DNA from 2 places in the Bacillus sp. 1A genome. Region 1 is predicted to be linked to the other one. Evidence: riboswitches for the same ligand, from Rfam matches in the RefSeq annotation. Region 1 holds a riboswitch; the other holds the start of a gene.
The links. A riboswitch is a leader RNA that binds a small molecule or an ion and turns the genes downstream of it on or off. The one in region 1 is predicted to bind S-adenosylmethionine.

Region 1 (17,364 bases):
TAAATGCTTTTGAAAAAATAGAGTTATCTCCATTGTTCAATTTAGAAAAATGTCTATTGGAAAATGAACAAACGTTAAATTACTTACCTATTCTTTTGAATAATAGGTAAATCGATCAGCAAGGTACAAATTTACTGTACCTTGTTTTTTTATCCCGCTTTAATGGGCAGTAAGACCCCCACCTCAAAATGCAGCGAAATTAAAGAATTTAGGTGGGGGATCAACTGCCCATAAAAGTCCGATTGGTTCAACTAATAATCAGTTGGGGATGAACAAAATCCCCACTGATTAAAGTTTCACTTTATTTCTCAATTGTAAATTTTTAGTTAGTTATTTAGTATGGAGGTGTGTGAAAAGAATGGAGGAGGACGCTTATGTTAACGTGTAATGGAAGTAAAACGTTTCAAACATTTATTAAAGCTGTAACGGATTTAATGGATAGTAATTTATTAGAAGATCAAATTGTTTGTGCGATTGAAAAATTACTAGAAGAACTTTTAGAAAAGAAAACATGGCTTCCGTTAGAAAAACAGAAGGCGAATTCGGCTCAATACGCACGACATTTGTTATATGAAGATCCTTTTAATCGTTTTGAAGTATTAGCTCTTGTATGGAAAGATGGACAATCTACACCTTTACATGATCATGATGGTACATGGGGAGTAGAAGGCGTTTTTACAGGGAGGATAATGGTGCAAAACTTTATACAAACGAAGCAGTTTGAAAATTCACTTGTTTATTTAACACATACAGGAAATCTTTATTTGGGAGAAGGAGAAACCGATAAAGTCATTCCACCAGCTGATTGTCATATTCTTGAAATAGCTGAAAATGAAAGCGTTGTCACTATTCATATTTACGGAAAGCGCTTAGAAAAGTTTAAAATATATGTCCCAACTGAAGAAAAGAATGTGTACATGTGTGAGACAAAATATATTAGTTATAGTTCATAGTTTAAAATCAAAAGCTTTTCTTTAAAAAGAAAAGCTTTTGATTTTATTTTTAATTATTTCTTGACCTGAAACGCTTTTCATAAATTATAAATAAGGAGTACTTCACGAAATCAGTATGAAAACGATACCTTTCGTTTAATATAAATTCGTGTATATATAGAAAGTGGTGAAGAAATAATGAAATTAATTGCAATTGATTTAGATGGAACTCTTCTTTCGGGAAATAAAATGATTAGTAAAGAGAATGCAGAAGCAATTCAAAAATGTCAGGAAGCGGGTCATGTTGTAGCAATTTGTACAGGACGTTCTATCGTCGATATTGAAAGATTGTTGTTAGAAGTTAATTTAGAGTGTCCAATTATTGCGGAAAATGGTGCGCTTATATATAAAGATAAAAAAATGATGAAGAGATATCCAATTCAAAATATGCAAGCACTTGAGATTGTAGAATATCTTGAAGAGAATGGCTTATATTATCAGCTTTATACTGATAAAGGTGTGTATGTACCGGATTATGGAGTAGAGAGTGTACGTAATGAAATTGAGTATGTGAAGAATTCAAGAGAAAATTTCGACTTGAAAGAATTAGAAACGATCGCAGCTTTATACCTTGAGCATACAGCGTTTCATAGTGCAGAAAGTTGTAAACCGATTGTAGAAACTGATATACATGTGCATAAGCTTTTACCATTTTCTTATGACATAGAAAAATTAAAAAAGTTAAAAGCAGCGTTTCTGCATAATACTGATTTAGCAATTACATCTTCCTATTGGCATAATTTAGAGATTAATCATCGAGATGCTCAAAAAGGAAATGGATTATATACTTTAGCAGAACATCTAAATATTCCAGTTGAAAATACTGTAGCGATAGGTGATGGGCTAAACGATGTATCCATGATGGAAAAAGCAAACATATCAATTGCAATGGGGAACGCAGTCGAAGAAATAAAAGCAATGTGTAAATACGAAACTTTATCAAATGAAGAACACGGTGTTGCACATGCTTTATATAAATATGTAATGTAATATAAAAAGAAAAAAAGAATCCAAATGGATTCTTTTTTTCTTTTTATTAGAGGTAAGGTATTCTATGAGATTCATAGAAGCCTTATTACTTTTTATTATATAGAATATATTGGAATAAATGTTTATATTTTTCATATTAATTGTGAAAAATTTATGAACTTTGTATTTTTTGTATTTTTTGTATTTTTATACTACTAAAATCGATGTGTATGACTCTGATATTAAAATCCGATTTCTGCATGAGTACCCGTTTTAGGTTGGTCGTACATTCAGAATTAATATGTGATGAACAAAATACGTACTGATTAAGGATTCATTTTATACGCTAATTCTTCTCTATTTTAATTGAAAAATAAAATTTATTCGAATAATTATTCTGCAGCTATATACCTAAAGGCACATTCTACGTATAATGGAGAAGTATAAATTTTGAATTTGTATTAATTTTACATATTGAGGTGAAAAAGGAATGAATGCGCGGCTAATGGAACTTATTGATGTGAGTACAATAGAAACCATGGCAGAACAGTTTTATAAATTAACCAACATATCACATCAACTTCTTGATGCTGAAAAAGAATGTATATTTTCTTTTGGAATAAATGAAATGAAAATATGTAAACTTCCCAAAATTGAAATCCCCATTTTTTTATACAATCAACATTTAGGATCTTTTGTAGTATGGTCAAACAAAAGTGACATTTTCAATTGTCAAAAATACTTTGAAATGCTTTCAAATCTAATTATAGATGGAGCAACAAAAATATTTCAAAGTAAAAATTCAACATTGCTCTCTCGAAAAGAAGAGGAATTACATACGATTTTACAAAATATGCCCGTTATGGTTGATGCGCTTGATTATAATGGAGATTTTGTTCTGTGGAATCGTGAGTGTGAAATTGTAACAGGTTATACCGCTGAAGAAATAATAGGGAATCCACATGCACTTCAATTATTGTACCCTGATCATGATTATCGTCACCAAATACAAACGAAATTTTTAACTTGTGGAAAAAATTTCAGAGATTGGGAAATGCACTTAACATGTAAAAATGGTGAAACCAAAACAATCATGTGGTCCAATATTTCAGAACAGTTTCCTGTAAAAGGATATAGCTACTGGGCTGTTGGTGTAGATATTACACATTTAAAAGCGATAGAAGAGCAGTTAAAACAACAAACGTCTGAATTGGAATTGATTTTTAAGGCTTTACCGGATTTATGTTTCTTAACAAAAGATGATGGCACAATTATAGATTATAAAGCAGGATCTCCTACAAAATTTTACGTACCGGCACAAGCTTTTATGGGAAAAAATTTTTTCGAAGTATTACCATCGCCAGTGGCGCAGCAGTTTCAGGAAGCAATTCTTCAAGTGAAGGAAAAAGCAACGAATGTAATTGTTGAATACCCACTTACAATTAATGATAGTGTTAATTTCTTTGAAGCCAGATGTTTACCATTATTACATGATAAAATTATGATCATTGTACGTGATATTACAGAACGGAAAAAGACAGAAGAATTGCTAAATAAGTCAGATACACTTGCAGCAATCGGTCAATTAGCAGCTGGTGTTGCTCATGAAGTGAGGAACCCATTGACAGTTATTAAAGGGTTTATACAGTTATTCCAAATTAATAAAGAAGATCAAGAAAAATATTTTGATTTAATGCTTTCTGAAATTGATAGAATAGAAGCGATTCTTCAAGAGTTTTTATCAATCGCTAAAACAGATGAAATAAATACAGAACAAAAAAATATTTATCAAATTTATAAAAATGTCGTTTCATTAATGAATACAAAAGCAATTATGACGAATATTCAAGTAGAACTATATGCAGACACCAAAGATATAAGTATTGAGTGCTCAGAAAATCAATTGAAACAAGTGTTTATTAATATTTTGCAAAATTCAATCGAAGCTATGACAGATGGCGGGAAAATTACAATTCATATTAAAGAGATAAACGATGAAGGTGTTATTATTCATGTAATTGATGAAGGAATAGGGATACCTGAAGATAGAATTAAGAGATTAGGTGAGCCTTTTTATAGTACGAAAGAAAAAGGTACCGGTATCGGATTAATGTTAAGTTATAAAATCATTGAAAGTCATCAAGGAAATATAAGTATTATGAGTGAAGTTGGAGTCGGGACAACAGTAACGATTTACTTGCCGAAAGCTCAGAGCGAAAAATCTCTATCAAATTATGATGATAGATTCGAATCAATACGTCCAATTATTAACTCTTAAATTACTAAATCCCCAATAACCAAAAGCTTAACTTTTGGTTATTGGGGATTTTTATATTTAATTTAGTAAACTTTACCTTTTCTTAACCTTTGTTTTAATTTCTATTAAGTTTTTATTAGTATATTAATATTTGTGCAAAGTACTGTATAGAAAATGTGCATTACTTTTAATATATAGATTCAATTATTAGTAGGAATTCGGTAAGGAGGAGATTATGACAAGGTGAAAAAGCATGAGAAAAAAAGTGGTAGAGCAATACCGACGCGGTTAAATATTTTATTTCTTTGTGTATTTTTATTATTTTCTGCAATGATTATACAGTTAGGTAAAGTGCAAATTTTCGATGGAGAGACTTATAAAAATGAAGTAGAAAAGAGAGAAAATGCAACTGTGAGCCTATCTGTCCCACGCGGAAAAATATTTGATAGAGAAGGCAATCCAGTAGTTGATAATAAATCTTTACGTACAATTACATATACAAAGATGAAAGGTGTAAAATCAGAAGATATATTAAAAACTGCAAGACAACTTGCAGACATAATTGAAATGCCGCAAGAAGATATAGATAAGTTAAATGAGACAGATAAGAAAGATTTTTGGATGCAATTAAATCCGAAACTGGCTGAAAATCTAGTATCGAAAAAAGAAATAGATACATTTAGAGAAAAGGATATTAGCGGCAAGAAGCTAGATAAAAAAATAGAAGAGTTAAAAAGAAAACGGGTTACAGATAAAAATCTTCAGGAATTAACAGAGAAAGATATAAAAGTGTTAGCTATTAAAAGTAAGATGACTTCTGGTTATCAAATGGCTCCTCAAATTATTAAAAAAGATGTTAGTGAAAAGGAATTTACTATAATTAGTGAAGGTTTAGCGAATCTCCCAGGTGTAGACGTATCGGTGGATTGGGAGAGAGTGTATGTAAATGATGGATTATTCCGATCTGTTCTTGGAAATGTTTCTAATTCCGATGAAGGATTACCAAGTGAACGATTAGATTATTACTTGGTACGTGATTATAGCCGAAATGATAGGGTTGGAAAAAGTTATATCGAGCAGCAATATGAAGATGTACTTCATGGTACAAAAAAAGAAGTAAGAAGCGTTGCAGATAAACAAGGTAATACAATTAGAACGGAAACCGTTTCTGAGGGAAAGAGCGGTAAGAATTTAACTTTAACAATAGATATGGAATTACAGAAGAAAGTAGAAGAAAGTATTGAAAAAATATTAAAGGCATATAAAGCGTCAGAATCCATGTTGGACCGTGCTTTCGTTGTAATGATGAATCCGAAAAACGGACAAGTATTATCTATGGCCGGGAAAAGACTTGTAGAAAAAGACGGAAAAACAGAAGTTGAAGACTATGCATTAGGCACAATGACTAGTTCTTATGAGCTTGGATCAACAGTTAAAGGTGCGACAGTTTTAACTGGATTTGAAACGAAAGCTATAACACCAGGTACATATTTTTATGATGCACCTATGAAGTTTAAAGGAACTAAGGAAAAAAAGTCTTGGAAAAAGTTTGGAAATATCGATGATTTAAGAGCGTTACAAGTCTCTTCAAACGTGTATATGTTTCATACAGCATTAAAAATTGCAGGTGTAGATTATGTGAAAAATAGTTCATTAAATATTAAACAGGAGTACTTTGATAAAATGAGGTATTATTTCAGGCAATTTGGATTAGGTGTTCCAACGGGTATTGATTTACCGAATGAAACAGCTGGACAAATTGGTAAAAAAGATAATCAACCTGGTTTCTTACTAGACTACTCAATTGGCCAGTATGACACCTATACGCCACTTCAGCTTGTACAGTATATTTCAACAATCGCAAACGGTGGATATCGAATGAAGCCACAAATTGTTCAAGAGGTAAGAGAGCAAACGTCGCAAAAAGATGAGATTGGTAAAGTGGTGCATTCAGTAGAACCAATCGTTTTAAATAAGATAGATATGAAAGAGGAATATATAAATCAAGTAAAAGAAGGATTTAGAAAGGTATTCCAAGAAGGTGATGGAACAGGAGTAAGGGCGTTCCAAAAAGCATCTTATAAGCCAGCAGGTAAAACAGGGACAGCACAGACAGTATACGGTGGAGAAAGTGATATTGGAAGAAATGAAAAAGGTGAGCGAAGAGAATGTTATAATTTAACGTTAGCAGGATATGCGCCGTATGATAATCCTGAAGTAGCATTCTCTGTAGTTGTGCCGTGGGTTATTAATGATAAATCTGGTATTAACTCTGATATTGGAAAAGAAGTTTTAGATGCTTATTTTGAATTGAAAAATAAGAGATTGACTGGAGAAACTATAAAAATAGATAGCTCTCAAGAAGGTTAAAAACATATGAAATAGTACAGAAACTAGAATCGACTTATTTAGAAATAGGTTCAAAATGGGTGATAGAGAGGTAAAATCATTCTATCAATTATTCACATTTTATAAAATAAATCATATATTGATAGCATAGGACAAGCTGAAATGCTTATTCTAACCTCACAGAACACTCCTTATCACGGTTTGGCATCTACTTATGTAGATGCCTTTTTTAATTTAATCACTAACAATTATTTATCAACCTAAAGTAGCAAGCATATTAGGACTATTAGGTGAAGGTTGACGGTAATAATTACAGTATGCTTAATAAGCGAATTGAAATGTAAGGAGTGAGAAATAAGTGCTAAATATTTTAGTGGTTAATTTTCCAGCAGAGGGACATGTAAATCCTACATTAAGTTTAGTCAAAGCCTATACTGAACGAGGTGATCACGTACATTATATTACGACAGAACAATTTAAAGGCAGAATTGAAGATTTGGGAGCTACTGTATATACACATCCAGATTTATTAAAGGAGATTTCTATTGATTCTGAAACTCCAGATGGGCTGAATTCTTTCTTTCGTGTACATGTTCAAACTTCTTTATATATATTAGAAATTACGAAACAATTATGTGAAAACATACATTTTGATTTCGTAATTTATGATATATTTGGCGCTGGAGAGTTAGTAAAGGAGTATTTACATATTCCAGGCATAGTTTCTTCTCCTATATTTTTAATTCCTCCAAATTTTTTGGAAACATTACCTTTTCATCCAAATGCAGAAATACCATTCCAACCTGATAAAATTTCTGAACAGTTACTATATCAAATGGAACATGAATTTGGAGTAACGCCTAAAAATAATCTTCAATTTATGCATAACAAGGGAGATATTACTCTTGTGTACACAAGTCGCTATTTTCAACCTAATAGCGATTTATTTGGAAGAAATAACATTTTTATTGGTCCTAGTATTTCAAATCGTAAAACAAATGTAGAGTTTCCACTTGAATTGCTTAAAGGTAAAGAAGTTATATATATTTCAATGGGGACACTGCTTGAAGGGCTTGAACCATTCTTTAATACGTGCATTGATACTTTCTCGGATTTTGATGGAATAGTTGTAATGGCAATTGGTGATAGAAATGATCGTTCTAAAATTAAGAAAGCGCCAGACAATTTTATAATTGCTTCATACGTACCCCAATCAGAAATATTAAGTGAAGCAGATGTTTTTATTACACATGGCGGCATGAACAGCGTACACGATGCTATTTATTTTAATGTTCCATTTGTCATTATTCCACATGATAAAGACCAACCAATGATAGCGCAAAGATTAACTGAACTTGAAGCAGCACATCGGTTATTGAAAGAGAATGTTAATGTGCAAACGTTAAAAGAAGCGGTAACAGATGTTCTTTCAAATAAAAAGTATAAGCATGGTATACGAAAACTGAATGATAGTTTTTTAGAATGTGGTGGTTCAAAAGAAGCAATTGCAGTGATTACATCTCTTTTAAATAAATAGTTTAGACAATATAAAAGCATAGAGGCACTACCTTTATGCTTTTATATTATTATACTGCAAACTGCACAGCAGTATTTGCATGTAAAAAAGCGGTATCAAAAACAGGTACAGTAAGGTCGTTTTGGGAAATGAGTAATGGTATTTCAGTGCAGCCTAGCAATATACCTTCTGCGCCATTTTGAATTAATGAGTTTGTGATTTGTAAAAGTTTTTCTTTTGATGTTTTTGAAATAATTCCTTTACTTAATTCATTTAAAATAACATGATGAATAAAATTTCTTTCCTCTTCAGTTGGGATGATTGTCTCAATATTAAAATTTGCTAGACGTGATTTATAGAAGTCTTGTTCCATCGTTTGTTTCGTACCCAATAGTCCGATACGCTTTATATTCTGTTCTACCATTTCTTTAGCACTTACATCACCAATGTGAAGAAGTGGAATAGATATTGCATTTTCTACTTCTTCAGCAAATAAATGGACCGTATTGGAACACATTAATAAACAATCAGCTCCGGATTTTTCAACCTTTTTTGCAACTGTGACTAATTCGTTTTTCACTTCTTCATATTGATGATTTTGTAATAAAGTAGTTACTTCACCAAAGTCCATGCTATATAAAACAAGCTTCGCATTTTGATCATATTGAGAGAGTGTAAGTGTATTAATATGTTTATAGTATAACGATGTAGATTCCCAACTTAGTCCACCAATTAAACCGATTACTTTCATCGTACATTCCTCCCGTAACTATTTTGAATTCATTATTTCACAATTCCGATAAGAATACAATGATTTAAATGTACCGTTAAACGAAAAATAAAAATAATTAGAAAAGTGTTGAAATTTATACTTATTAGTGCCATAATACGAATTACAAATTAATACTTATCCAGAGAGGTGGAGGGAACGGCCCTATGAAACCTCAGCAACCCCTATATAAATTTATAGGAAGGTGCTAATTCCGCAGAGGACACGATGTGTTTTTTGGAAGATAAGAGGATTCTTGAACGTGAAGAAAATGACCTCTTATGTAAGGGGTCATTTTTTGTTGTATAGAAAGGGAGTGTCGATGCATAATTCATTTTCAAAATAAATATAGAGTAATAAAAGTTGACTAATACGGGAGGGGGATTGTAATGAACAAATTATCAACAAAGTTAGTAGTAGCAATCGGAATTGGAGCAGCATTATACGGGATATTAGGACTTTGGGGATTTTCTATTGCACCCAATACATTTATTAAACCTGCATTAGCTATTTTAACCGTTTTTGGAGCGTTATTTGGTCCAGTGGCAGGACTTTTAATAGGACTTATCGGTCATACCGTAACAGATACAATCGCTGGTTGGGGTATTTGGTGGGGTTGGGTTATTAGTTCAGGCATTATCGGCTTTGCAATGGGCCTCATTCAAAAAAGAGTTAGCTTTAGTGTGAAAAACGGGACGTATAATAAGCGGGATATTTCTTATTTAGCCATTACTGGGTTAATTGGTATTGTCATTGCTATTATATTTGCTGGGGCATTCGATGTTATTGTGATGGGAGAACCATTTGACAAAATTGTTATACAAGTATTAGGAGCAACAATTGCTGATGTTATTGTATTTTTAGTTCTTGGATTGCCAATTACAATAGGTCTAGCTAAATCTAATAAGAAACATACACATTTAAAAATTGAAAAGTAGGGATGTTAACATGCAACCAATCATTTCTTTTGAACAATTCAGCTTTCAATATGAACATGCTGCGCAGCCTACTGTAAAAGACATTACATTTCATATATACCCTGGAGAAAAAGTACTAATTGCTGGACGGAGTGGTTCAGGGAAGTCAACGTTAGCTCATTGTATAAATGGGCTAATCCCCTTTTCTTATGAAGGGATTAGTACTGGTAATATTTTAATTGCCGGAAAAGACCCGAGGAAAGAGAGTGTTTTTGAACTGAGTAAACAGGTAGGAACAATTTTGCAAGATCAAGATGCTCAATTTATTGGTCTTACAGTAGAAGAGGACGTAGCTTTTTATTTAGAAAATGAATGTGTAAATCAAGATGATATGAAAAAGATTGTTTCGGACTCATTAAAAAAGGTAAAGATGCATGCTTTTCATAAACAAAGTCCACATGAATTATCAGGAGGGCAAAAACAAACTGTTTCTTTAGCAGGTTTGTTAACAACAAATGCTGATATATTATTGTTCGATGAACCGTTAGCAAATTTAGATTCAGCAAGTAGTTTACATACGATAGAACTTATTAAAGGCATACATAAACAATATAATAAAACAATTGTAATTATTGAACATCGAATAGAAGAAATGTTAAACCTGGATTTAGATAAAATCATTTTAATGAATGAAGGGGAAATTGTTGCGATAGGGACACCAGAAGAGATTTTAGCGTCAAATATATTACCATCTATCGGCTTAAGAGAGCCTATGTACGTAGAAGTATTAAAGAAATTGCCGTTTGATGGTAATAATGACGTAATATATTACCCGCTTGAAAATCTTCAAAGAGAAAGTGTTCGTAGCGTAATAGATGAGTGGATGGAGAAGCAAGTTTCTTTTAAAGGTACTCCTACAAAAAAAGAATTATTGAAAGTAGAGAATTTGTCATTCTCCTATCCTAATAAACAAAAAGTATTGGACAATGTAAATTTCTCTATATATGAAGGTGAAATTGTAGCACTTTTGGGCCATAATGGAGCCGGTAAATCAACATTAGCTCATAGTCTTATAGGCATAAACAAAACAAAAAATGATAGGATTGTATTTGATGAAGTAAATATCAATTCTTGGTCTATTCGTAAACGTGGTGAGGTTATATGTTATGTGATGCAAAATCCAAATCAGATGATTACACAACCTACTGTTATAGAAGAGGTTTCATTTTCATTAAAATTAAAAAAGGTTTCAAAGGAAGAAATTAAGCTTAGAGCGGAAGAAACATTAAAACTTTGTGGTTTGTATCCATTTCGAAATTGGCCAATTCAGGCATTAAGTTATGGACAAAAGAAGAGAGTAACGATTGCATCTGTACTAATAGCAAATCCGAAACTTATCATATTAGATGAACCGACAGCGGGACAAGATTATTATCATTATAAACAGTTTATGTCGTTTATTAGAAAACTAGCTGTAAAGGGAATATCTTTTATTTTTATCACACATGATATGAATCTCGCTTTAGAATATGCAGACAGAGCGATTGTTCTAGATGAAGGGGAAATTATTGCGAATAATTCCGCGTGCGTTGTATTAGGGGATACAGAAACGTTACAAAGGGCGAACCTAAGGGAAAGTTCTTTATTCAAACTAGTTAAATTTAGTGGAATTTCATATCCTGAAAGGTTTATGGAACATTATTTTGAGGATATTAGGAGGGAGGAAGGTGTATAGTACATATTTTCATCGCATGGATGAAGCAGTGAAATTGTTGTTATTTATTTTTTGTATGACACTTACTTTTTTGTTTTTTGATTTTCGTATATTGCTATTTGTATTTATGATTGGATGTATCGGACTTCTAGTTGCTAAAATCCCATTTCGTAAAATTTGCCTTGTTTTTACTGTTATATTTACATTTAGTTTATTAAATTCTGTCATGATTTTATTTATTACACCAACTCATGGATCTGAATTAACCGAATCATATACTTCGTTTTTACATATTGGATATGCAACAATTACATATGAAACATTATTTTATGCAGCTACACTTTCATTAAAATATTTTACGTTATTACCATTTACACTTATTTTTATATATACGACTGATCCAAGCAAATTTGTGAGTAGCTTAAGTAAATTTCGAATTCATTATAAGATTACATATGCAATAAATATTGCATTACGTTACATACCTGATATTCAGTCCGAATATAAAGTTATTAAACATGCACAAGAGACGAGAGGAGTAGCTTTTGAAAAAGGAGAAGCAAGTTTATGGATTCGTATGAAAAACCGTGTCTTAATTTTTTGGCCTTTAATTATTCATTCACTAGATAGAATCGATACAGTTTCAAATGCAATGGATTTAAGAGGATTTGGAAAGAAGAATACACGAACGTGGTTTTATACAAATAAAGCGAAAAGCGGGGATTTCATTGCTTTATTTGTAGGTATTTTTATTTTCATTGTTGCAGTGTATTTAAAGTTACATGTATTTCAAAACTTTTGGTATCCATTTTAAAGCACTCTCAAATGAGTGCTTTTACTTATTTTTATGTGGACATGCTCAAAAAAGGGATATTTACATAATGTATAATACGAACCAGTTAAAATGATCAACTACCTATTAGTTTTCAAACCAAAAGGAGGAGAAAATATGAGTTACGGTGGTTCTTGTGGTTTTGGTGGAGGTTTCGCGTTATTAGTTGTGTTATTTATTTTATTAATTATCGTTGGATGCAGCTGCTGGGGCGGAGGGTACTAATTTCTAATTAGTCTCCACAAATGTAAACTTAAAAAACATAGAAGATACTTATGTATCGAAACAAATAAAAAAGGAGCAATTATGCTCCTTTTTTATTTGTTTTCAGATGAGTTCATATTACATCTCGGCAATGTAATTGTCAAAGTTGTACCTTTATTAATAACGCTTCGGATTTTCAAACTACCTTGCATCGTTTCAATGATCTTAACAGCAACCATTGTACCTAAACCTGTACCTTTTGTTTTTGTACTAAAATATGGTTCACCAAATCGATTTACTTGCTCTTGTGACATACCAATTCCGCTATCCTCAATTCGAATAATAACTTTATTATTACTAATAGATGAGGAGATATGTAAAGTACCACCATTAGGCATTGCTTCAATCCCATTTTTTATTAAGTTTAAAAAACATTGTTGAAAGTGCTGTTTATTGCCTACAATTGTTGCTGTGGAAAAATCTTTTGTAATATGTATTGTATTCATATTGCATAATGGTAAGATCATATTAATAACTCGGTTCAACTCTTGTTCTACTGAAATATGATCTGATTTTTCTGAAGCAGGTTTGGCAAACGTTAAATAATCATCAATAATTCCTTGTGCACGATGTAACTCTTCAAGTATATGTTCAATATACTCATCTCTTGATTCTGGAGTTAAATTAGGTGTTTTTAAAAGTTGAGTAAATCCTTTTACGACAGTTAAGGGGTTTCTTACTTCGTGCGATATACTAGCAGCAAGTTGGCTAACAATCTCCATTTTTTCCATTTTAATCATCTTCGATCGCATACATACTGCATCTTTTAAAACTTCATTAAAATAAATGCCAAACAACATCAAAATGGTTGGTAATATTATGAAATAAATGATGTACAAATTATTTACTTCAAAATCTGATAAAGTTAATACAATTACAGTTGTAAATATTGCTAGAAAAAATGTTAAAAACATTCCATAAGCTACTTTAATTTTTCTATTATACTTATTAAATTTTGCGGATGCGAATGCTGTAACGATAAACATTGTTCCATAAACGAGTATTGTTAACATACTAAATCCATAAAATGAAAATCTTGTAATTAATAAAATAGCAAACAAAATGATACCAACAGGGAAGCCACCATAAAGTGTGCCTATTATAACTGGTATTTGTCTTAAATCATGAATACAATTTTCATCCATATAGATTGGATAGCGCATACATAAAATAAGAGGGATACTCGTACAAAGGATAATAAGTAATTTTTTATATTTCTTTAAATAGCGTCCGCTATCATATATAAAATAAAAAATAAATATACTACTTAAAATGTAAAGAAGATTATTTAATACGTTTTGATTAATATAAACAAAGTTCATAATATTTTCCTCGTTATTTTGAATTTCCATTTTATATGTATTATACATGATTATAGTAGAAACTTTATGTTTTTAATAATATAGGTTATATCTTTTCAGCATTTGCCACGTTAATCCACTCTTCATAAAATACTTTAACTGATTCATATCGTTCAGCTCGGCTTTCATTTACAGCACGATACGCTATTTCATATAAATTCCTACTTGCTTCCCATTTTGTAAAGGAACGATCTATTCCACCTCCTAAAATTTCGAAAGCCATCGCCCCCATATTAAATACATTTGTTCTTGCATCAATCATAGCGTTTAGCTCAAATTCTTCAGGAGACATAAAACGAGAGGAACCCCATAATCTTCCCATTTTATTCACGTATGGTTTTTTAGAATATAAATCAATATCACAAATCTTCGTCTCATTTGTATGGAAATTATATAAAATACTACCGTCATAAAAATCTATTGCTACATAGTTTTCCTTTTCGACATATGTATGGAAAGAAAACATAGAATTTAAGGATTGAATTCGCTCCAAAACAGATAAATGCTTATATTTATAATAAGGAGAGTTTGGATTTTTATATTTCTCAGGAGGCGGGAAACTCCAATGTGAATGAAGACATTCGCCATCAAACCAATCAAAAATTAAGACATATCCAGATTGAACGGGAAAATGTTCAATTAATTGTATAAGTGACTCATGCTTTAATTCTTCATATAAGGAAACTGAATTTTTTAATCTATCAATTGCATCGCTGGTCTTTCCGTTATATGCAATTGTATGTGCCCCTGCATATTTAATAAATTTCTTATGACCATCTTTTTCTACACCAAAAGATAGATTTCCTGAATCTTGCTGGTCAAAAACCGCAAATACGGTTCCTAATTTCATAAGCCAATCAAAATTATGATGTTCTTTTAATTGGAATGTTACTTGATTTAATTGAATTTCAACTGGAATATCTTTCATAATATACCTCACATTTATTATAATTAAGTTGTATATTTCAGTATTCGACATATTTTGTAAAAATCCTATGTTAATTACATGAAATTTTATAAATATAATAATAAACACTTATAAGAGGGTGAACAATATGGAACAACAAATCGTTATTAAACCATATCAAAAAGATTGGTATGAAGAGTATGTAATAGAAAAAGAGAAATTTATTTCATTATTGGGAGGAGAATGTATTGCTATTGAACACATAGGGAGCACATCTGTACAAGGATTAGGAGCGAAACCTCTAATTGATATGATGATTGGTGTAACTGATTTGAAAATTACGGAAAAGTGGATTGAAGCGTTATTAAAAATTGGATATGAGTATGTTCCAAAAGAAACACCTAATCGACGTTTTTTTAGAAAGGGAAAATGGAGAGCTGGTACCCATCATTTGCATGTTTATATTTATAATAGTGACGAATGGAAAAACAATCTTTTATTTCGAGACTTTCTAATAAAACATGAATGGGCACGTAAAGAATATAGAGAATTAAAAGAGAAACTTGCAACTACATATCCTTTTGATCGTGTTTCATATACAAAGGAAAAAGCACCGTTTATTCAAAGAATTTTAGAATTGGCCAAAACTCAAAAAAACTAAAATTACAGATTCTTATCTAAAAAATTTTAAAAACCTTTCCTACGTTATTTATAGGGAGGGATTTTTTCTTTTGTCATAACGATATACATTATTTCTAATTATTGGAGACGGATTATTTTATTTATTTCGATATTTCTAGTACATTGAAAATATTAAGGGGGAATTAAACAATGAAAGCTATTGTACATCAATATAAAAAAGGGGTAGAAGGATTAGAATATAAATTTTTACCTGAAACAAATCTTAATGCCGGTGAAGTAAAAGTAAAGTTAAAAGCTGCAGGATTAAATCATAGGGATTTATTTATTATATACAATAGAAAAGAAATGGAGCTGCCGTTAGTAATAGGGTCAGATGGTTCAGGAATTGTTACAGAGATCGGAGAAGGTGTTTCAAATAATTTATTAAATAGCGAGGTTATTATCAATCCTAGCATTGGATGGGAAAATATTACCGAAGTACCAGATTTACCAGAGGTGTTAGGTGGACCGAAAGATGGAACGTTTGCTGAATTTGTTATTGTGCCAGCTGAAAATGTAGTGGCAAAACCGTCATATCTTACTTGGGATGAGGCTGGAGTTTTATCTTTATCGGCATTAACAGCATATAGAGCGCTTTTTACAAAGGGTAAATTGAAGTGTGGAGAACATGTTTTAATTCCGGGAATAGGCGGCGGTGTAGCGACATTTGCCATGTTATTTGCGAAAGCAATTGGCGCAAAAGTAAGTGTTACATCAAGGGTAGAGAACAAAAGACAGTTTGCCGAAACATATGGCGCAGACTTTTCTTTTAATAGTTCTGGAAATTGGGAAGAGAGTTTACGCGGAGAGAAAGTAGATTTAATAATCGATAGTATAGGTCCAGCAACATTCTTACAATATTTTGATGTATTAAAACCAAATGGGAGAATTGTTAATTTTGGTGCAAGCTCAGGAGATAAAATTGAATTGCCATTACGTGCATTATTTTATAACCAAATCGATATTATGGGGACATCTATGGGTAGCCGTGAGGAATTTAATGAAATGGTTAAGTTTATTGAGAAACATAAAATTAAACCAATTATTGATAAAGTATATTCGTTAGAAGAAGCCATTGGGGCATTAAGTCGTATGGAACAAGGAGAACAATTTGGTAATATCGCACTTCGTATGTATTAAAAATACGATTTCGCAACTACTATATTTAAGTAACAATGTTATGTATTCTACATATGAAAAGTATGTAATTCGTATTGTTTTAAAGGTTTTTCAGCTTTATACATAATTAGCCGTAATAATTAGTCTCAATATTGTCAAATGAGTAATAATAAAATGAGAATTAGATGAGAAAAGTTTAAGCCCATTTTCATATTGATGTTGTATACTGTGTAAATCAAGAATGCTTTTATTTAAGGAGAGAGTATTATGAATTACACAGTATTTCAATGGTTTAATAGTTTTGCTGAATCGTCCAAACTATTAGATACGCTAATGGTTGCTATTACAAATAGCGCTGCATATGTAGCCATTCTATTTATGTTTATCTTATGGTTTAATAATGGAAAAAAAGTCAATGCCATTAAAAAACAATACACAGTGTTATATACGACACTTTCAGTCATTATCGCATTACTAGTAAATGTTGTGATACATGCGGTATATTACCACCCACGTCCGTTTGTATCACATAATGTACATCAATTAGTACCACATGCAGCAGACTCATCATTTGTTAGTGATCACTCTGTACTTGTATTTTCCATCGCATTTGTATTTTTACTTAGAGGAGAAAAACTTAAATATGTCGCTCTTATTTGGGCAGTATTAGTTGGTGTATCACGTATGTACGTAGGAGTTCATTATCCTCTAGATATA
Region 2 (15,096 bases), 720 kb from region 1:
TACGTTGAAAAAATGTGCTGCCCTAGTAACTACTGTTGCATTGTCATTCTCAATACTTGCGGGGTGTAATGCGGGTCCAAAACAAGTAGTAGAGGCAAAAAGTAATCAACAACCTATCTTAATTCAAGGGCCAATGCCGATAGAGGCTGAGAAGTTTGCAAAAAGGTTAAAAAATGTGAAAGAAGAAAAGTCTGGAACTTTCGTATTTTATAAAGGCACTGTCGACAATTATCCTGTAATCGTAGCGAAAACAGGTAAAGGAATGGAAAATACAGCAGCTGCTACAGCAGTGGCTATTGAAAAATATAAGCCTAAGGCGATTATTAACCAAGGAACATCAGGTGGACACGATGCAAATTTAAACGTATTTGATATTGTTTTAGGAAAACAAGTAGCAAACATAGGTTCATTAAAAACAACAGATATGGATGAGAATCAAGGGATTGAACCGACAAAATGGATTTCAATGGATTTAATGGCTTCTGAAGGAAGTGCAGGAGAAGATCCAAATGCTGAGAAAATCCGATACTACGAGGGAGATAAGGATTTACTTGCAGCAGCTAATGCGGTAAAAGATAAATATACAAAAGGTAAAGTGGTTGAAGGGACTATAGGTTCAGCAGATCTTTGGAATAATGAAGTTGATAGAATTAAATGGTTCCATACAAAATACGGTACATCTGTTGAAGAAATGGAAGGTGCTGCCGCAGCGCAAATCGCAAAAGCTTATGACGTACCATTTTTAGGGATTCGAGTGTTATCTAACAATAAAACAAACGGCGGAAAATACAATCCAAATACAGCGGCGGCAAATCAAGAATATGTATATGAAGTAGTTAAAAAGTATATAGATTTGATACCAAATAAATAGTAGTAGTTCTGTCTCAATATAAAAATGTTATCATTACTGCGCAATGTGTTGTGAACTAAGAATTGACACAGTTTCTTTAATTAAAATAGATTGGTGCCTTACATGGTATCCAATCTATTTTTGTACGTATTCTACAGAGGAAGAAGGGTTTTACACCAAAAAATAAAGACAAGTATAGAAAAAGGAAAAGTCGAACTATCATCTTAATTTTTATTCAAAATGTTTTTTGAACGATTTATCAAATATGCATAATTGTATAAAAAAATTGAAATTTATCATTTCCCGACAGAAAACTTCCACCTCAAGGAATGGGTAGGACATGGTCCAATGAGTAGGTGGGAGCTGAATGACGGTTAGGAAAAAACCTAAAGGTTCTTTTGGGTGAAGAATCAGTATGAGGTACCGGTATCGTAATCAGTTCGTTCCTATAGAAAGAAAATGTTATAGCTCCGAGGCATTTTTACATCTACGAAATGGTTTCATTGTAAAAGTTCTTTCATTTGTATATTTTTTTTGAAAGGGACAGAGGACTTTCGACAAAAAAGAAGAAATAATACGTGATTAGTATTTTTTGCTATATCATGATATCGTTCTCGTACATATCGTGAAAAAGATTGTGAACAAATAAAAAAAGGAAGTGAGGTGAAAAGCGGTGCTTATCCATAAAGCGTATCAGTTTCGGATCTATCCTAGTTTAGAACAAAAAATAGCTATTACGAAAACAATTGGTTGTTCACGATTTGTATTTAACTACTTTTTGGAAAAGTGGAATGATAGATATAAAGAAACAGGAAAAGGGTTATCCTATGGTACTTGTTCTTCGCAATTACCTACTCTCAAAAAAGAATTTGTATGGCTAAAAGAAGTGGACAGTATCGCTCTTCAATCTTCTCTTCACAACCTCGCTGACTCGTATGCAAGATTCTTCAAAAAACAAAACAAAGCACCTCGGTTTAAATCGAAGAACAATAAAGTCCAATCCTATACAACGAAACATACAAATGGAAACATTGCGATTATAGATAATAAATTGAAGTTACCGAAACTTGGTCTTGTCAAATTTGTCAAAAGTTGTGAGGTAGAAGGACGAATTTTGAGTGCTACTGTCAGAAGGAATCCAAGTGGAAAATATTTTGTCTCGATTCTTGCTGAAGCAGAAGTACAAGAATTGCCGAAGACCGATTCCGCTGTTGGTATAGATGTTGGTGTGAAAAACTTTGCTATTCTTTCAACGGGTGAGGTATTCGGTAATCCAAAATGGTCTCGGGTATTAGAAAAGAAACTCGCTCATGCCCAGCGTATTCTATCTAGACGTACAAAAGGCGGAGCGAACTGGCATAAACAGCGAATTAAAGTCGCTCGTATTCATGAACGAATCAAAAATGCAAGAACGGATTACTTGCAAAAACTCTCTACAAGGATCATCAAAAACCACGATGTGATTGGGATAGAAGATTTGCAAGTATCGAATATGTTACAGAATCACAAACTAGCGAAAGTGATTCAAGAAGTATCATGGTCACAATTCAAAGCGATGTTGTTGTATAAGGCATGCTGGTATGGGAAACAAGTGATTGTGGTGTCGAAAACATTCGCTAGTTCCCAAACTTGTTCGCATTGCGACTACAAAAATAAAGATGTGAAAAGCCTGAACCTGCGTGAATGGAAGTGTCCTTCTTGTGGTATGTATCATGATAGAGATGTGAATGCAGCGGAAAATTTGAGAAAAGAGGCCATAAGGCTCCTAACCGTAGGGATTACGGGGATTGCCTACTCATAAAACTGAGGGATACCTTGGTGTTCGTAGGAATCCCTCACTTCAAACAGCTCGTTAGAGTGTTAAGTGGGGGTAGTTCAAAAGTTAACATTAAACTACTTTTTAATTGAAAAGAATATTTTAATAATCTTTACTAGAGAAGGATATTCCTTGAGAAGTAGATAAACAAAAAGTGTGGAAATAATACAGACTCAATAGAGTTTTGTATTAAATAAAAAGAAAAGGATGGGTATGGCTTTCTAAAAGTTTTTGGGGGTTAGAAAGCATTTTTTAGTTAATAGCTTTAAATTATATTTTAAAGGGGAAATGGGTATATGAAATTTCGAAATACAAAGCTTGCTATGGTTACACTATCTTCATTTTTTATTTTAAGTACTGCATCTCTATCATTCACAAATATCATACACGGTGAAGTAGCTTCTGCATCACCACAAGAGATTACTGTAAAAAGCTATGATGATACATATTATAATAATGCAATAGGAAAAACGGGTTTAGAGTTAAAGAAGGAACTTCATAATATTATTGATGATCATACAAAGTTATCATACAGTGCGGTTTGGGAAGCACTAAGAGATACTGATGAAGATCCAAATAATAAAAACAATGTGATACTCTTATATACTGGGCGTTCGCAAGGGAAACTTACGAATGGTTCAGGAGTTGATAATTGGAACCGAGAGCATGTTTGGGCAAAATCTCACGGTGATTTTGGAACGACTGCAGGAGCTGGAACAGATTTGCATCATTTAAGAGCGACGGATGTATCTGTAAATAGTTCACGTGGAAATCTGGATTTTGATAATGGTGGTGTGAATCATTCGGAAGCGACAGAATGTAAATATGATAGTGATTCTTGGGAACCTCGTGATAGTGTAAAAGGAGATATCGCTAGAATGCTATTTTACATGGCTGTTCGTTATGAAGGAGACAACGGCGAAATAGACTTAGAATTAAATGAAAAGGTGAATAACAATAAAGATCCATACATGGGCAAACTATCCGTTTTACTAAAATGGAATGAACAAGACCCTATAGATGATTTAGAGCGAAAGCGTAATGAAGTGATTTTTACGAAATATCAACATAATCGTAATCCTTTTATTGATCATCCGGAATGGGTAAATAAAATTTGGAAGTAACATACTTAAAGGTATTTTACTTTGAGAGAAGGGATTGATCACTATGATCAATCCCTGTTTATATCTATACTAGAATAAGTGATTTTTATAGGATTGGAGAATAGAATCGATATTTTATTAAGTAAAGTATAATATGAGTCTTTTAATACGGTCCCCACTCAATATTCACGCCAATAATAAGAAAAATAAGTCCAATGATAAACCAAATGAATGCAAGTGGAGCCATGAAGCGAATCCATTTTCCGTAAGAAATGCCGCTCGCTGCGAGAACGCTCATTAAAACACCGGAAGTTGGGTTGAGGCAGTTCACTACACCTTCGCCGAGCATAACAGCTTGTACTGTAACTTGGCGTGTAATGTGCATGAAATCAGCTAATGGAGCTAATATCGGAATGAAAATAACGGATTCACCTGTCCCTGATGAAATGAGAAAATGTAATGCGGCACTACTTACATACATACCGATAACGCCAAATACAGGGCTTTGTCCTTCGAGAGACTGTGCGAGTTGGTTAACGATTGTATCAAGCAATTTGCCTTGTTCTAAAATGACTGAAATACAACGAGCCATTCCGACGATCAAAGCACCGTATATGAGATTTTGGCAGCCTGCTAGAAAAGTAGAAGCGATATCGTTTGCTTTCATGCCGCCTATTATTCCCGCTGTAATTGCTATGAAAATAAAAGTAGCGGTCATTTCGGCGTCTGTCCAATGTAGACGAAAAGCGCCAATTAAAAATACAATTAATGATAAAGCTGAAACGAGTAAAATTAATTTATGACGTATTGTCCAAGGAACTTCTGTTTTCTCTATTTCTTTCTCACTTGAAAGAGCATTACTTGGAAACCAGTTATCTCCGAGAATGCTTCCTTTATTCGATTTTTTTAAGCGTTTTACATACCAATTAATATATAAAATAGTGGCAATTAAAAAAGAGATATAGATTGCGGTACGTAAACCAATCCCTGAAAACATCGGGAGTTCTGCGATTTTTTGTGAAATGCCTAAAGGTGAGGGAGATAATATAGTAGCATTAAAACCAGCATAAGTGCCTAAATAAATAATTGCTACGCCGACGATAGCGTCCCATTTTAATGTACGTGCAACAATGATGCCGATGGGGATAAAGCCAATAACTGAGTTAACGATAATACCAGTCGTTCCGAGAATAGAAAAGAGTGCGGCGACAATGCAAATGAAAAGTAATTGCTGATTACGAAATTTGTTAATTACATGATAGATTAAACCGTCAAGAGCGCCTGTTTTTTCAAGAATCGCAATAGCTCCACCTGTAAATAAAATTAAAAAGATGATAGGAGCAGCAAGTGTCATTCCTTTTTCAATAGCGGTAAAAAAAGAAACAAATCCTACCGGCGATTGTGGAACAGAATGATAACTTCCTGGTATTGTCGTTGTAACAGTACCGTTTGTAACTCTTTTAAATTCTCCAGCAGGAACGAAGTATGTAGCAATGGCACAAAGTAAGGCAATAAAAAATAGTAGTACGTACGCGTCAGGCATTTTAAACTTTCGTTTACTCGGCTGCTTTTTTACCTTGGTATGTAATTGCATAAAAACCCTCCTTTTTCACTTAGTTAATTTTTAATATTCTGAAATTTATCCGTGAAATAGATTATAATAAAGGTGGCTTTTTAAGGCAATAGTTTTTCTGTCCTTTTTCTGCACATACAAATTATTGCAACGTTAGACAGGGAAACGAAAATAATCAAAGAATATGTTATATAGAAAGAATAGGGAAAAGAGGGGAAAAAGATGTGGAAAACTACGGATCTATGTGATGAGTTTGAAAAGGAATTACAAATATGTCGCCAGTCTTTTCGGTCTTTTGGGAAGAAAGAACAATTCCACGGGAAAATTGCAACGGTAAAAGTGAAGGATGATAATGTATTAGTGAAGGAAGGATTGCAAACATTACTAGAAGGAACGGTATTAGTTGTTGATGGCGGAGCATCTACGAATTGTGCGTTACTTGGTGATAATTTGGCAGCTATTGCGGAGGAAAGAAAGCTAGCAGGGATTATTGTAAATGGATATGTTCGTGATTCTAGTGAACTAAAGAATATTGATATTGGTATTTTAGCGTTAGGGACGATGCCAAATAGAAGTGTAAAAGAGGGAAAAGGAGAGCGTGATATTTCATTGCAATTTGGACAAGTAGAATGGAAGCCGAATGAATATGTGTATGCGGATGAAGATGGAGTCATTATTAGTGAGAAGAGTTTGCATCGTTAAAGGATAGTAAACTACTATTCTTAGAAAATAAATCCGATAAAGCATGGACAAAATTCTTTGTCAATAGTAAAATAATACAGAAATTTATAATTAACAGAATGTATAGGTTTATCGTTTTACGATAACTTGAATGGAAGTCAGTTTTGCCTAAAAAAGTGAATGTTATCACAATGATACGTTCATAAACAAAATTATTTTTCCTATACAAATATAGCCGCGAATGATGCGGGTAGGAGGTGTTGCACAGTTTGTTCGACACTTACAAAAAAAGAGTGTCAATTGCACGCCCTTGAAGGGCCTTTTTTTGTGTAAATAGTAGTAAGGGAGGAAATTTTGGGATGGCAATGTTGAAAAAATGGCTGCTTACGTCGTTAATGGCAGTTACACTCGTATTTGTTTCTTTTGCGAATACAGTACATATTACGTTTGCTGAAGGCAATACAGCAAAACTTGCAATTATTGGTGAATCACAAAAGGGCATTATGTTATGTCCGAAAGAAGAGCAAATTACAGATGGGGAAACAGCTTTAAGTTTGCTGCAAAAAGTCATGGGGGACAAAGTAACAGCAGAGACGATGTCTTTTGGAACGTATGTCAAAGGCATTGACGGCTTAATGGCTGGGGACACAAGCGGCTGGTTGTATGATGTAAATGATAAATCTGCAGAAGTTGGAGCAGATAGTTATAAATTAAATGCTGGAGATGTTGTTGTCTTTCGTTTTGTTGCAGACTGGAGCAATATGAGCCAGGAAACATTACAGCAAACATTAGATAAATTTGGTACTTGTAAAACTGTAGAAGAACCAAAGACAGATGATCCAAAACAAGAAAAACCAGAAGAACCAAAAACGGATGATCCAAAACAAGAAAAACCAGAAGAACCAAAGACAGATGATCCAAAACAAGAAAAACCAGAAGAACCAAAAACAAATGATGAAAAAGTAGAACAACCAAAGCAAGAGAACATTCAAGTTCCAGCGGCGCAAGTAAATGACGCGATCTCTAAGACATCTGAAAAGATGTTACAAGATGGAATTGAAAGTGATTGGGTAGCTTTAGGCCTTTCTCGTTCTGGAAAGAATGTTCCAATTGAGGCGAAATTAAATTATGTTAAGTCAGTAACTGAAAAAGTAGAAAAGCGCATTAACCGTTTTTCAGCGACAGATTTAGCTAGAACGATTATTATGATGAATGCAATGCAAGCAGACCCTACAAAGGTTGGCGAACATAATTTAGTTCAAAAATTGTACCAATCAGATAAAGTGAATTCTGTTACAGGTTATACATTTGCATTACTTGCATTTGATACGAAGAAATATGAAGTTCCAGTGAATTCAAAATGGAATCGAGTTGCTTTAGTTGATGCGCTTTTAAACGCGCAACATACAGATGGCGGCTGGACTTACGATAGTGCAAGTAGTAAAGACAGTGCTAGTAGCGTTGATGTAACAGGTATGGTTTTATCAGCATTAGCTCCTTATCAAGAACGAGAAGATGTGAAACCAGCTGTGCAAAAGGCTGTTGCCTATTTATATAACGAACAGCTAGAAAACGGTGGTTTTTCTGCTGATGGACAAGAAAATTCTAATAGTGTTGCGCAAGCAATTATTGGACTATCACTTGTGAAAGATGTAGATCAAAACCGTCTACATAAGGCAGTGCAAAATCTACTGTCATATCAACTTCCAAATGGTGAATTCAAATGGTTACCAAGTGATCAAAACGGTAGCGGAATGGCTACAGAGCAAGCGTTATTAGCACTACTTCAGTTTAAAGATCTTGAAAAATCGATTTATGACTGGTCAAATGTATCTGTTCCTGAAATCGATAAGAAACCAAATGTGGATTCAGAAAATGTTGTAGTAGAAAAAGAAGTTACTGAGCAACCAGAAGAACAAAAACAAGTACAACAAGAAACGAAAGATGATAATTTAAAAGTTGTTGTTGATAACGAACCGGTTAAAAGCAAAAAGTCAGGAAACGGTAGTACGTTACCAAAAACAGGAGCATCCTCTCATAGTGCAGCTACAGAAGTAGGTATGGGTGTATTATGTATTGCTTCTGCATATGTATTATGGAGACGTAAAGCAGCTTAACAAAAATTAGGAGCAATCATTTGCTCCTAATTTTTAATATGAAAGGTGAGAGACAACATGAGTAAGATGAAATGGATCATTTCTTTAATGCTTTCACTTGGGCTACTTGCTGGATGTGAAGAGGCAGCTGTAAAGCCTGAGAAGAAAGTAGAACCAAAGCAAGAAGAGGTAGCAAAACAAGAAGAGAAAAAAGATGAAGCGAAACCGGAAGAAAAGCCGGAGGAAAAACAAGCTGAACAAGAGCAAAATAAGCAAGACGAGCAGAAAGAGAAGCAAGAACAAAAAGTAGAAGAGAAGCCGAAAGAAGAAAAGCCGCAGGCACAACCGGAAGTAAAGAAAGAAGAGAAACCTCAGGAACAGCCTGCCGCTGCTAAGCAACCAGAACAGCAAAAAGCACAAGAAGAGAAACAACAGCAACAACCGAAAACACCAGAAGTAAAAGAAGAAGCGAAGGTTGTGAATCAGCCGAAAGAAACACCGAAGCAGGAGCAGAAGGTTGATCCGAATAAAGAGCAACAAGCAACTGTACCAACGCCACCAACACCGGTACCAGATCCAGTACCGCCAGTGCCAGTGCCAGATCCAGTAATACCAAAACCAAAACAAGTCACTATCTCAGTAAAAGGTGATAAAGGGTACTTATTAGGTGCGAAAAAAATGGATGTACAAGAAGGCGATACTGTTTATAAAGTATTGCAGCGTACAGGTTTAGATGTGGATGCAATGGGCTCTAAAGGTGATATTTATGTAAAAGGGATTAATGATTTATATGAAAAAGATGTTACTGCTACTAGTGGATGGAAATATCGTGTGAATGGTGCTTTTCCAAATCATAGTGCTGGTGTAGTAACAGTTAAGCCAGGCGATACAATTGAGTGGGTGTTTGTATTAAAATAAGAAAGGCATTCGGTAAAGGACTATGACAATAAGTTTTTCTTCTTTACATCCTTTTGTGAATTTTTTCTATTATATCGGGGTGATGATACTATGTATGATGTGTCTTCATCCTCTTTTTTTAATTGGGGCAATACTATTAATCGTCATAATCAATATAATGCAAGGGAATAGTGAAAAGATAAGAAAGATGTTACCGAGCACAATCGTTTTCTTTTTTATGGTCATTTTATTTAATTCATTATTAACGCATAGAGGTCGAACTACGTTATTTTGGTTAGGGGATAGCCGTATTAAGCTTGAGGCGATTATGTTTGGAGTAGTAATGGGATTATTACTAGTTGCGATTATGTTTACGTTTGCTTCGTATAATGATATTATTTCAAGTCATAAATTTTTATATTTGTTTTCTAGAATTTCACCGAAAGTAGCGTTGTTAACGATGATTACAGTGAGGTTTGTTCCTTTGTTTATGAGGCGATTACAGAAAATAACACTCGTCCAAAAAACGAAAGGCGTACAAGTAGATGCGGGTTCAATTGTTGAAAGAGTGAAAAATGGTATGCAGTTGCTGCAAGTATTATTAATTTGTTCATTAGAAGATGCGCTGCAAACAGCAGATTCTATGCAAGCGCGTGGGTTTGGTGTAACGAAGCGTACGACGTATATTCGGTATAGAATGGAAAGACGAGATTGGTACACGCTCATTTATTTAAGTATTCTATTTATCATTGCTATTATATGTAGTACGTATGGCGGAGGAAAGTTAATCATTTATCCGAAAGTCGAATCTATTCTATTTCAGCAATACGATGGAATGATGTTTGGAGTATTTACGATGTTTATTAGTCTACCAATTATAATGGAAGGAAAGGAATGGATATGGTGGCGCATGCAGAAATAAACAATTTATCATTTGTATATACTGATGAAAACGAATATGCGTTACAGCATATTTCTCTTTCTATTCAAAAAGGAGAGTTTATTGCACTTGCTGGAGGGTCAGGCTCTGGAAAGACGACTTTATTGAAACATTTTAAAAAGGAATTACTTCCAATCGGTACACGTTCAGGAGAAATTTTTTATGATGACGTTTTATTAGGGGAAGTACCTGATTTATTATCTGCACAAGAAATTGGTATGGTATTTCAAAATCCAGAAAATCAGCTCGTAATGGATACGGTCATTCAAGAATTAGCATTTTCTTTAGAAAATATCGGGTTACCATCACAGATTATTCAAAAACGAATAGCAGAGCTTATTAGCTTCTTAGGATTTCAAGATTTATTGCACCAATCTGTTCATACGTTATCTGGCGGGCAAAAGCAGCTCGTCAATTTAGCTGCGGTATTAGTTATGCAGCCAAAACTATTATTATTAGATGAACCGACGGCGCAGTTAGATCCCATTGCTGCGAAAGAGTTTTTAGGATTGTTAAAACGTATTAATGAAGAACTTGGAATTACGATCGTTTTAAGTGAACATCGTTTAGATGAGGTGATACCACTTGCAACACGCGTTATTTGTATGAATAATGGTCAAATCGTGTATGATGGCAGCCCTAAAACGGTTATAGCGAACATGTGGGAAGTTGAAAAGTTCCGTCCATTTATTCCGCAAATTCCAAGATTGTTTTTAGAATGGAATGTAGAAGATATTCCGTTTACAGTGCGAGAAGCGCAAATGAAACTGAATAACTTTTCAGAGATATCATATGTGAATGAGCCAGTAGCAAAAAGTGAAAAACACGAAGTTATTTTAAGTGCAGAGCATATTTCGTTTCAATATGAAAAAAATAGTCCACTTATTTTACAAGACTTAACCGTATCGATTGAAAAAGGAAAATGGGTAGCTCTCGTTGGAAAAAACGGTACCGGGAAGTCCACGCTTTTGACGATTTTAGCGGGATTGCAAAAAGCGAGAAGAGGGAAAGTAAAGTGGAATGGGAAAGTGATACATAAAATTGATTCGAAAGAACGATTTAAAAGGATCGGGTATGTATCACAGCATCCGTATTATCATTTTACATTTGATACAGTGTGGGAAGAAGTGTATGAACGTGCACGTGAGTTATACGGAGAACAAGGAAAAGAAATAGCAGAAGATATGTTGAAGAAGTTTTGGTTGTATTCGCTTAAAGAACGCCATCCGCATGATTGTAGCGGGGGAGAGCAACAACTACTTGCGTTATGTACAACGTTATTATCAAAGCCGACTTTATTGTTACTTGATGAACCGACAAAGGGATTAGATCCGTGGAAAAAAGAAAGAGTAGGAGAGCTATTTAGAAAGCTGCAAAAAGAAGGTACAACAATTGTAATGGCAACGCATGATATTGAGTTTGCAGCGAAATACGTTGATCAATGCATGATGTTATTTGACGGAGCAGTTATTATGAATGATGCACCGAAAGAATTTTTTAGTGGAAACTTCTTTTATACAACATCTATTAATCGATTCATTCGAAAAGAATTGCCATATGCATTAACGTGGGAGGATGTGTACGAAGCGTGTCTAAACGATATGTTGCATTCATAATATGTATTTTTGCAGTAATAATAGGCACATTACTCTTTACTACACTTATCATGGACGGTTATTACATGTTAAGTAGTTTGTTTTTATTAGTTGTTATTATGTTACCTTTCTATATCCGCTTTGAAAGAAAGGCTTTTGTTTCACGTGAAATTGTGCTCGTTGCTGTGTTAGCGGCAATTGCAGCAGTTAGCCGTGTACCATTTTCTATTTTACCAAGTGTACAACCGACTTCATTTGTCATTATCGTTTCTGCAATTGTGTTTGGGAGTGAAACTGGTTTTATGATCGGTGCAACAGCGGCTATCGTATCTAACATCTTTTTAGGACAAGGTCCGTGGACGCCGTGGCAAATGTTTTCTTGGGGCATGATTGGTTTTATAGCTGGATTATTACGTAATACATTTTTAATGAAAAAGCTATGGGGAAGACTTCTATACGGATTATTTGTTGGGTTTTTATTTGGCTGGATTATGAACTTATGGGGGCTTCTCGGTTTCATACGTGAGGCAACGTGGGAAGCAGTCGTTTCGTATTATATCGCAAGTTTTTATTTCGATTTGAGTCATGCAATTTCAAATGTTGTTTTCTTACTATTATTTAGTACGTCTTGGATTACGATTCTTACAAGATTTAAAAAGAAATATGGCATATTAGATAAGCATAACACGGCATAGAAAAGCATACTCATATAAGGTAGGGTCGCGACTTACATATTCGTTTGCCTCTTTCATGCTTCTTACATATTGTAAGGAGCATTTTTTATTGTCAAAAAATAGATTCAATATATACCCGTTATTATATAAATTTATTTGTATAATAGTAGGTGAGAACTATTTTCATAAGGGAGGTGTATAGTTAATGAAGTTAGTTATTCCGAAGCAACACGGTGCATGGGCCATGCTCGTTATACCATTTCTATTAAGTGTCATACTTGGGAAACCTACTATGTATCATATTCCATTGTTTTTAGCTTGGTTCTTTATCTATTTAGCTACGTATCCATTTCTTACGTACATAAAGCAAAAACGAAAAAAAGAGTACTTACATGCTGCAATTGTATATTTTATCATCGCGTTCGTATTTGGAATGATTTCTCTATTATATGAACGGCGCATTCTTTTATTCGTAGTATTCATGATTCCATTATTTATTGTAAATATGTATTACGCTCGTCAAAAAAATGAAAGAGCATTACTAAATGATATTAGTGCGATTATTGTTTTCTGTATTGGTGGTTTAGTTAGTTATTATTTTTCAATGAAACTTATAGATAAAACAGCATTATTTATTGCGCTTATTTCATTTTTATATTTTTTAGGAAGTACATTTTATGTAAAAACGATGATTCGCGAGAAAAATAACCCGAAGTATCGTCTTATATCATGGGGGTATCATATTATATTAACAATCATTGTATTTGCTATCAATCCGTGGTGTTCTCTTATTTTTATACCGAGTGTCATTCGAGCAATTATGTTATATGGCAAAAAAATTTCTATTATAAAAGTAGGGGTTTTAGAAATTGCTAATTCTGTATATTTTTTAATTATAACGGTAATAATTATGAAGTATGCCATTTGAAAAAACTTCCCACCTTATGATGGGAAGTTTTTTCAATCTTGTTCTAAAATATGAACCGTGTAATCACAGCGTTGAATAGCTTGTTCGATCGCATAAAGTGATTGTTCAATACGAGCGCGATTAAAATCTTTTTCAACAGTCTGTAGCGCTTCTTCTAAACAATGTTTTGCTTCTTGTAATGATTGAAAAGAATTTTGGACATATCCGCGAGCATTTTCGTGCATTTCATAATCCTCCTTGCATATTTATATATGTATAGTATGAACAGTAAGGAACAAAATATAATTTGTTATATTTATTTGACAATTAGAATGAAATTACGTATAGTAAGAATTAAGTGAATATTTTCTTATCCAGAGAGGTGGAGGGACTGGCCCGATGAAACCCAGCAACCGCGATGCAGGTGCTAATTCCAGCAGAACATATTTGTTCTGGGAGATAAGACGAAGATATATACGTAACTTCTTCTTATCGGAGAGGTTTTTTTGTTGCAAAAAAACCGATTACGAAAATTTATATTAAGAAGAAAGGGGTTGCGAAGTACTGTGACACTCGAAAAATACGTAAAACTGCGTAGTACAGTTTATGAATATATGATAGAGCAAGATAAGCCAATATCATTGTTAGATATTCAAGAACATATCGTTTCGCATCATGAAGGAAAATTCACGAAAAAGATGTTACATCAATTTTATTTATCAAGACTATTAGATGAACTGAAACTGGATGGGAAAATTACATTAGCTGATGAATATCTCTATACTGAAAAAGGGGTATTTTATAAGGCGGGAAAAGGGAGCTAAGCTCTCTTTTTTTTGAAGTATGTAGAGTAAAAGACTGCTTAAGCAGCCTGATACAAGGGAATGGTGTTGAGTGTGTAGTGTCAAAGATTGAATGTGCCTGAAAGAGGCACTTCATATCGGCTGCAAATGAAAAGAGACACCTCCGCCGAATAGGTGTCAGTCGTTTTGTCATATAGACTTGCTATTTGACAGTTATTAGAATAACATGCAGGGGTTGTGGAAGTCAAAAGGGAATTAAAGGAAGAGGTGTTGTTATGTACGCTTACTTACTAAATGATATAACGAAATGGATTCCGAAATACATTGTAGATAGAGGATACGAATATTATGAAGATGGACATGTAGAAGAGGTTGAAATACATGATAAGAAAGTTTTTGCTTTTGTTACTGGAAATGCAGGAAACTATGAAGTAATGATTGATCTTGAAAATTTTACAGAAAGTAGCTGCGAGTGTCCATATGAGAATTATTGTAAGCATATGGCGGCAGTTGTTTATGATATTCAAGATGCTGGTGAGAGTACGTTGAAAGAGAAACTGAAAGATTTAGACAAGGAAGAATTACTTATCGTATTAAATCGTTTATTACAAAGTTCGAAAAACGTACAAATTGTAGAGAAGATGTTAAAGAAGGGGAAACTTTAACTTATAGAGGGAGTTGTTATGTAGTGAATGCACTAATTGTATACGCCCATCCTAGTCCTTCCAGTTTTAATGCGGCGATATTAAAGCATGTGCAAAAAGGATTACAAGAAACAAATCATTCGGTTACGGTACTTGATTTATATAAGGAACAATTTGATCCAGTCCTTGTATTTAATGAAGAGAAGAAAAGACGTGATTTAGTAAATGAGGAAGAGACAGCGCGATATAGAAAATTAGTAGAAGAGGCAGATACGCTTCTCTTCATCTATCCGATATGGTGGTGGGGGATGCCTGCTATTTTAAAAGGATTTATTGATCGCATTTTCGTAGCTGGATTTGCTTATAAATATGAAGGTGCCCTGCCGAAAGGATTATTGAACGGAAAGAAAGCGTGGGTTATTAATACGTTGGACTCGCCTTTATGGTACGTCGCATTATTATACCGATCAGCAGATTGGATTATGATGAAGAGAGGTATTTTACGTTTTTGCGGTAT

Region 2: linked by a shared signal. The riboswitch ahead of ACUN0F_RS16440 (hypothetical protein) and the one ahead of ACUN0F_RS20130 (ECF-type riboflavin transporter substrate-binding protein) in region 1 are both predicted to bind S-adenosylmethionine.

Annotation. Positions count from the first base shown of each region.
Region 1 covers NZ_JBQYLZ010000001.1:3,934,221-3,951,584, reverse strand. Annotated here, with positions in the region: partial or broken gene ACUN0F_RS20165 (cytochrome P450) at 1-110, shown strand, start outside; gene ACUN0F_RS20160 (cysteine dioxygenase family protein) at 375-953, shown strand; gene ACUN0F_RS20155 (Cof-type HAD-IIB family hydrolase) at 1,131-1,982, shown strand; gene ACUN0F_RS20150 (ATP-binding protein) at 2,452-4,239, shown strand; gene ACUN0F_RS20145 (peptidoglycan D,D-transpeptidase FtsI family protein) at 4,462-6,588, shown strand; gene ACUN0F_RS20140 (macrolide family glycosyltransferase) at 6,926-8,104, shown strand; gene ACUN0F_RS20135 (aspartate/glutamate racemase family protein) at 8,154-8,834, opposite strand; SAM riboswitch class I at 8,988-9,103, shown strand; gene ACUN0F_RS20130 (ECF-type riboflavin transporter substrate-binding protein) at 9,242-9,790, shown strand; gene ACUN0F_RS20125 (ABC transporter ATP-binding protein) at 9,801-11,504, shown strand; gene ACUN0F_RS20120 (energy-coupling factor transporter transmembrane component T family protein) at 11,497-12,297, shown strand; gene ACUN0F_RS20115 (YjcZ family sporulation protein) at 12,433-12,540, shown strand; gene ACUN0F_RS20110 (sensor histidine kinase) at 12,633-13,901, opposite strand; gene ACUN0F_RS20105 (protein kinase domain-containing protein) at 13,987-14,868, opposite strand; gene ACUN0F_RS20100 (GrpB family protein) at 14,996-15,508, shown strand; gene ACUN0F_RS20095 (zinc-binding dehydrogenase) at 15,679-16,668, shown strand; gene ACUN0F_RS20090 (undecaprenyl-diphosphatase) at 16,915-17,364, shown strand, end outside.
Region 2 covers NZ_JBQYLZ010000001.1:3,218,044-3,233,139, forward strand. Annotated here, with positions in the region: gene ACUN0F_RS16380 (5'-methylthioadenosine/S-adenosylhomocysteine nucleosidase) at 1-871, shown strand, start outside; gene tnpB (IS200/IS605 family element RNA-guided endonuclease TnpB) at 1,524-2,651, shown strand; gene ACUN0F_RS16390 (endonuclease I family protein) at 2,963-3,790, shown strand; gene ACUN0F_RS16395 (YfcC family protein) at 3,933-5,363, opposite strand; gene rraA (ribonuclease E activity regulator RraA) at 5,565-6,044, shown strand; gene ACUN0F_RS16405 (DUF4430 domain-containing protein) at 6,383-8,140, shown strand; gene ACUN0F_RS16410 (DUF4430 domain-containing protein) at 8,198-9,037, shown strand; gene ACUN0F_RS16415 (energy-coupling factor transporter transmembrane component T) at 9,060-9,938, shown strand; gene ACUN0F_RS16420 (ABC transporter ATP-binding protein) at 9,911-11,572, shown strand; gene ACUN0F_RS16425 (ECF transporter S component) at 11,545-12,246, shown strand; gene ACUN0F_RS16430 (YwiC-like family protein) at 12,431-13,153, shown strand; gene ACUN0F_RS16435 (hypothetical protein) at 13,186-13,377, opposite strand; SAM riboswitch class I at 13,500-13,598, shown strand; gene ACUN0F_RS16440 (hypothetical protein) at 13,639-13,956, shown strand; gene ACUN0F_RS16445 (SWIM zinc finger family protein) at 14,211-14,600, shown strand; gene ACUN0F_RS16450 (NAD(P)H-dependent oxidoreductase) at 14,624-15,096, shown strand, end outside.